One region of the Variovorax sp. J2P1-31 genome, then DNA from elsewhere that is predicted to be linked to it. Evidence: predicted binding sites of a transcription regulator. Region 1 holds the regulator's gene; the other holds the start of a gene.
The links. The regulator NrdR, encoded in region 1, represses ribonucleotide reductase genes. The targets are predictions, from matches to a motif close to CACNANATNTNGTG.
Positions count from the first base shown of each region.

Region 2: QTI20_RS12455 (ribonucleoside-diphosphate reductase subunit alpha) is a predicted target of NrdR. The motif match lies at 1,474-1,487, and genes of this name have one in related genera.

Region 1 covers NZ_JASZYA010000001.1:1,277,834-1,281,231, forward strand. Annotated here, with positions in the region: gene QTI20_RS05855 (pilus assembly protein) at 1-556, shown strand, start outside; gene QTI20_RS05860 (type IV pilin protein) at 553-981, shown strand; gene QTI20_RS05865 (GspH/FimT family pseudopilin) at 978-1,511, shown strand; gene nrdR (transcriptional regulator NrdR) at 1,522-1,965, opposite strand; gene glyA (serine hydroxymethyltransferase) at 1,992-3,236, opposite strand; ZMP/ZTP riboswitch at 3,289-3,398, opposite strand, start outside.
Region 2 covers NZ_JASZYA010000002.1:289,105-292,502, forward strand. Annotated here, with positions in the region: gene QTI20_RS12455 (ribonucleoside-diphosphate reductase subunit alpha) at 1-1,370, opposite strand, end outside; gene ampD (1,6-anhydro-N-acetylmuramyl-L-alanine amidase AmpD) at 1,742-2,332, opposite strand; gene QTI20_RS12465 (sigma-54-dependent transcriptional regulator) at 2,322-3,398, opposite strand, start outside.

The sequences.
Region 1 (3,398 bases):
GGACGAGGGCGCCCGCACGCAGCTGCAGGGCCGCCGCGTGGCGGCCGAAGGCACGCGCTTCACGGTCACGGGCGATGCCTTCGCTTTCGGTCCCTACGCCGCGGGCGGCGCCTCGCGACGCGGCTGGTACTTCGACCTGCCGGACGCCGAGGCGCGGGGCGAGCGCCAGGTGTCACGCATGGTGCTGAGCGACGGCTACCTGTTCTTCAACACGCTGATCCCCCACCCCGACGCCTGCGGCGCGGGCGGTGGCGGCCACAGCTGCGCGGTGAATGCGATGACCGGCCTGTCGGAGGGCCCGACCTGCATCCCCTCGACGGTCGGCATGCCCGGCGCGCCGCTGGTGCTGCAGGCGGGCGATGGCGCCTTCAGCCGGACCGACGCCTTCGGGCGCCGCACCGACACGCGCAAGCTCGAGGTCGTCAGCATCGGCACCGGGACGGGCAGCGGCCCGGCCGTGTCCATCGACCGGCCGCTCGCCGGCGGCAAGGTCAGCCGCGTGGCGGGGCGCCTGAACTGGCGCCGGGTGCTCGACTTCAAGGAGCTGAAGCCATGAGGCGCGGCACCGCCGCCACGGTCCGGGGCTTCACGATGATCGAGCTGATGATCGCCCTGGTCGTCATTGCCATCCTCGCGGCAATCGCCTATCCCTCCTACCTCGACGCGGTGCGCAAGGGCTGGCGTGCCGAGGCGCGCGCCGCGCTGCTGCAGGAGATGCAGCAGCAGGAACGTTTCTACACCCAGCGCGCACGCTACCGCGACACGGTCTTCGCCAGCGACTCGGGCCTGGGCGCGGGTGCCGGCCGCTACACGCTGACCCTCGACCCCTGCGAAGGGCAGCCCGATGCGCGGCGCTGCATCCGGCTGCAGGCTTCGCTGCGGAGCGGCTTCTCCGACCCGCAGGTCCGCTCGCTCTGGCTGGACAGCCGGGGCGAGAAGGGCTGCAGCGGCACGGCATCGCCGCGTGCGTGCTGGCCATGACCAGGCCCACGCGCGGCGACGGGGGTTTCACGATGGTCGAAATGCTGGTGGTGCTGGTGCTGCTCGCCGTGCTGGCGATGCTGGCCGTCCCGGGCTTTCGCGGCCTGCTGCTGAACCAGCGGCTGGCGGCCGGCACCGGCGACTTCCTCGCCGCGCTGAGCCTGGCGCGCACCGAGGCGCTACGGCGCTCGCAGAGCGTCAGCGTGGTGCCGCTGGAGCGCGACTGGGGCAGCGGCTGGCAGGTGCAGGTCCGGCAGGGCGGCGAGACCACGAGCCTGCGGCGCTTCGAGCCCTTGCGCGAAGGGGTGGCGGTCGACACGCTGGGGAACGGCTTCGACCGCGCGGTCCGCTACGACGCCAACGGCTTCGCCGGCGGCAGCAAGGGCATCAACGCGCTGGGCTGCCTGACCCTCAGGGCCGAGACCGGGCGGCGCCGTTCGATCGTGATCCCGGCGTCGGGCCGGCCCAAGCTGTGCGACCCCGACAAGGCCGGCGATTGCGGCCTGGGGCGCTGCGGCAGCCAGCGCTGACAACGAGGACTCAGATGTCCCGCAGCAGCTGCCGGAACTCGTCCACGTCCTCGAAGCTGCGGTAGACCGAGGCGAAGCGCACGTAGGCCACCTTGTCGAGCTTCTTGAGTTCGCGCATCACGAGTTCGCCGACCTTGGTCGAGTCGATCTCGCGCAGGCCGCTGGACAGCAGGCGCTGGTCGATGCGCAGCAGCGCGCCGTCGATCTGCTCGATGCTCACCGGCCGCTTGCGCAGCGCCAGCATCATCGAGGCGCGCACCTTCTTGGAGTCGAAGTCGGCGCGGCTGCCGTCCTTCTTGACCACGACCGGGAAGTTGACGTCCGGCCGTTCGTAGGTGGTGAAGCGCTTGTCGCAGTCGCCGCACTGGCGACGGCGGCGCACGAAGTCGCCGTCTTCCGAAACCCGGGTCTCGACGACCTGGGTCTCGGCATGGCCGCAGAACGGACACTTCATGCTGCGGGCGGCCTAGGCGGAACAGCTCAACGGTAGACCGGGAACCGGCTCGTCAGCGCGTGCACCTTGGCGCGCACGGCATCGATGTTCGCCGCATCGCGCGGGTTCTCGAGCACGTCCGCCACCAGGTTGGCCGTCAGGCGCGCTTCCTCGTCCTTGAAGCCGCGCGTGGTCATGGCCGGCGTGCCGATGCGCACGCCGCTGGTCACCATCGGCTTCTCGGGATCGTTGGGGATCGCGTTCTTGTTGATCGTCATGTGGGCCGCGCCCAGCACCGCTTCGGCTTCCTTGCCGGTGATGCCCTTGGCGCGCAGGTCGACCAGCATCACGTGGCTTTCGGTGCGTCCGCTCACGATGCGCAGGCCGCGTGCGGTCAGCGTCTCGGCCACGATCTGGGCGTTCTTGACCACCTGTTGCTGGTAGGCCTTGAACTCGGGCGTCATGGCTTCCTTGAACGCGACCGCCTTGGCGGCGATCACGTGCATCAGCGGGCCACCCTGCAGGCCGGGGAAGATCGCGCTGTTGATCGCCTTCTCGTGCTGCGACTTCATCAGGATGATGCCGCCGCGCGGGCCGCGCAGGCTCTTGTGGGTGGTCGAGGTCACGATGTCGGCATGCGGCACCGGGTTGGGGTACACGCCCGCGGCCACCAGGCCGGCGTAGTGGGCGATGTCGACCATGAAGATCGCGCCGACGTCCTTGGCCACCTTGGCGAAGCGCTCGAAGTCGATGTGCAGCGAGTAGGCCGAGGCGCCCGCGATGATCAGCTTGGGCTTGTGCTCGTGCGCCTTGCGCTCCATCGCGTCGTAGTCGATGGCTTCGTTGGCGTCCAGGCCGTAGCTCACCACGTTGAACCACTTGCCGCTCATGTTCAGCGGCATGCCGTGGGTCAGGTGGCCGCCTTCGGCCAGGCTCATGCCCATGATGGTGTCGCCGGGCTTGAGGAAGGCCAGCATCACGGCTTCGTTGGCCGAGGCGCCGCAATGGGGCTGTACGTTGGCGGCGTCGGCGCCGAAGATCTGCTTGACGCGGTCGATGGCCAGCTGCTCGGCCACGTCCACATGCTCGCAACCGCCGTAGTAGCGCTTGCCCGGGTAGCCTTCGGCGTACTTGTTGGTGAGCTGCGAGCCCTGGGCCTGCATCACGGCCGGCGAGGCGTAGTTCTCGCTGGCGATCAGTTCGATGTGGTGTTCCTGGCGTGCGTTCTCGGCTTGGATCGCAGCCCAGATTTCGGGGTCGGTCTGTTCGACCAGGATGTCGCGGTGGTACATGGCAGTCCTTTGAAGACGGTGGTCCTTGTCTGTTCTTCTGAGATGAAACAACAAGGGCTGCCCAGGCGAACGGCTGATCGCCCGGAGGCCGGGCGGCACGCTTCCCAGTGGTATTCCACGTCAGCGCCATCCGCAGCAAGAAGAGGGATGGCACCTATCGCC
Region 2 (3,398 bases), on a different contig from region 1:
AGGTGCCAGGTTTCGAGGTACGTGCAGACCGCGCCCTTGCGCTTGCCGCCCTGGTTCACGGCCACGGCCGTGTCGTTGACCACCTTGAGGAAGGGCACGACGCCCTGCGATTCGCCGTTGGTGCCCTTGATGTGGCTGCCCAGCGCGCGCACGCGGGTCCAGTCGTTGCCCAGGCCGCCGGCGAACTTCGACAGCAGCGCGTTCTCCTTGATCGACTCGTAGATGCCGTCCAGGTCGTCGGGCACGGTCGTCAGGTAGCAGCTCGACAGCTGCGAGCGCAGCGTGCCGGCGTTGAACAGCGTGGGCGTGCTCGACATGAAGTCGAAGGACGACAGCACTTCGTAGAACTCGATGGCACGCGCTTCGCGGTCGATCTCGCCCAGCGACAGGCCCATGGCCACGCGCATGAAGAAGGCCTGCGGCAGCTCGATGCGGGTCTTGCGCACGTGCAGGAAGTAGCGGTCGTACAGGGTCTGCAGGCCGAGGTAGTCGAACTGCAGGTCGCGTTCGGCCTTGAGGGCGGCGCCCAGGCGCGGCAGGTCGAACTGCAGCAGCTTCTCGTCGAGCAGCTCGTTGTCGACGCCCTTCTTGATGAACTGCGGGAAGTAGTCGACGTAGGCCTGCGAGCGTTCGGCCGGCATCACTTCGCGGCCGATGATCTCCTTGAAGATCGTGTGCAGCAGCAGGCGCGCGGTGGCGAAGGTGTAGTCCGGGTCCTTCTCGATCAGCGTGCGGGCGGCCAGGATCGAGGCCTTGTAGACCTCGTCGAGCGGCACGCCGTCGTACAGGTTGCGCATCGTCTCGGCCTGGATCGGCGCGGCGGTGATGGTGTCGCCCAGGCCTTCGCAGGCGGACTCGATCAGGCCCTTGAGTTCGTTCAGGTCGAGCGCGACGCGCTCGCCGCGTTCGAGCACGTGCAGCGCGGGCGCGGCCGGCGCGTCCTGTTCGCCCTGCTTGGTGCGTTCCTGCGACCGGCGTTCGCGGTAGAGCACGTAGGCGCGTGCGATCTCATGGTGGCCACCGCGCATCAGGCCCAGCTCGACCGCGTCCTGCACGTCCTCGATGTGGAAGGTGCCGCCGCTCGGGCGCGAGCGCACCATGGCGCGCACCACCGACTGCGTCAGCGTGTCGACGGTCTCGCGCACGCTGGCCGAGGCCGCGCCCTGGGTGCCGTGCACGGCCAGGAAGGCCTTCATCAGCGCGATGGCGATCTTGTTGGGCTCGAAGGGCACGACCGCGCCGTTGCGGCGGATGATCTGGTAGTGCGTGAGCGCCTCGTTGGTGGGCGTGCCTGCGGTGTCGCGGGCGCCGGCGTTCTGCTGCGGCACGTTGGCGCGGGCGGCGGACGGTGTGTTCAGGGCTGTTTGCATGCGGTCCTCTGTTTGGCGATTTCTTGTTGGGGGAACGGCGAGGCGGCTCGGCGTTCGGCCGTCGGGGCCACGCTGCGTTCGTGGCCGTCGGAGCGGGCAGGCACACTATATCTAGTGTGTGGGGTGCCCACAATCACTAGATGTAGTGTTTTTCACGGACTTCAATGCAGGTGGAAGTGCGTGCTTCGCGGCTGAGGCGCGTGCCATGCGGCATGGTTACTGGATCAGTTTGCACGAAGCCAGCAACCACGCCGCTTTCCAGCGCTTTTGGGCTTGCAGGCCCCGTGGTTACTGGGCCGCGCGTCCTGCAAAGTGTGCGCGGTCCGGCGCGAGCCGCAGGGCATCGCCGATGCCCGAGCGATTGAAAATCTTTAGCGCCCCACCGTGCCCGCGGGGAACATCGCGGCCGGCCAGCCGGTGTCGGCCTGCAGCCGCGGCCAGGTGAAGCCCGGGCCCGGATCGATCTTGCGGCCCGGCGCGACGTGCTCGTGCCCGGCCACGAAGGCGATCGCGTAGTGCTGCGCGATCGCCGGGCAGAGGCTGGCCAGCGTCTCGTATTGCGCGTCCTCGAAGCGTTCGCCCTCCAGGCCTTCGAGCTCGATGCCGATCGAGTCGTCGTTGCAGTTGCTCCGGCCGCGCCAGGCCGAGGGGCCGGCATGCCAGGCGCGCGCGTCGCAGCTCACGAACTGCCAGAGCTCGCCGTTGCGCCGCACATAGAAGTGCGCCGACACCTGGGTGCCGCGGATCTGCTGGAAATAGGGGTGCGCATCCCAGTCGAGCTGGTTGGTGAACAACCGCTGCACCTCGTCGCCGCCGTAGCGGCCGGGCGGCAGGCTGATGGAATGCAGCACGATCAGGTCGACCTGTGCGCCCTCCGGCCGGGCGCCGAAGTTGGGCGAGGGCAGCGCCCTGGCGAAGCGGTACCAGCCCGCCTGCCACAGCGCGTCGGTGTCATCCTTCATCGCCGGCGCCCGCGGCTTCCTCGCCGCCCGGTGTGCTGATGCCCAGGCGCGCGATGCGGTAGCGGATCTGGCGCAGGCTCAGGCCCAGGCGCGCCGCCGCCGCGGTGCGGTTGAAGCCGCTCTCGCGCAGCGCGCGCACCAGGATCTCGCGCTCCTGCTGGTCGAGGTAGGTCTGCAGGTCCGGCGGCACGGCGGGCGGCACGGCCGCCGGCGCTGCCTGCGGCGGAGCGGCGGCTGGCAGCGCCGCGGCGGCCGGGCGTTCGAGCGGCGCCGCGCCGCTGGCCTCGAAATCCAGGTGCAGCTCGTCGCCGTCGTTCAGCGCGACCGCGCGGTGCAGCAGGTTCTCGAGCTCGCGCACATTGCCCTGCAGCGGATGGGCCGTCAGGCGGTCGACCACTTCCGGCGAGAGCACGGGCACGCTCATGCCGGCGTCGCGGGCGATGCGCGCCAGCAGCGCGGCGCACAGCAGCGGCAGGTCCTCGCGCCGGTCGCGCAGGGCCGGCACCGCGATCTCGATCACGTTGAGCCGGTAGAACAGGTCCTGGCGGAAGCGGCCGCCCTGGACCTCGGCCTGCAGGTCCTTGTGGGTGGCGCTCACGATGCGCACGTCGACCGCGTCCTCCTGCGTCGAGCCGATCGGCCGCACGCTGCGTTCCTGGATCGCGCGCAGCAGCTTGGACTGCATGGCCAGCGGCAGGTCGCCGATCTCGTCGAGGAACAGCGTGCCGCCGCGGGCCGCCTGGAAGTAGCCGTCGCGGTCCTGCGACGAGCCGGTGTAGGAGCCCTTGCGCGCGCCGAAGAACTCGGCCTCGAGCAGGTTCTCGGGAATCGCGCCGCAGTTGACGGCCACGAAGGGGCCTTCGCTGCGCTGGCTGCAGGCATGCACCGCGCGCGCGACCAGCTCCTTGCCGGTGCCCGACTCGCCGCGCACCAGCACCGGCGCCATGCCGCGCGCGACCTTGGCGATGCGCGACTTGACCAGGCGCATCGGTTCCGAATCGCCGACCAGGCGATCGAGCGCGGCCGTGCCGCTGCCGCCGACCGCCTCGGCGCGGCCCGACGGCGC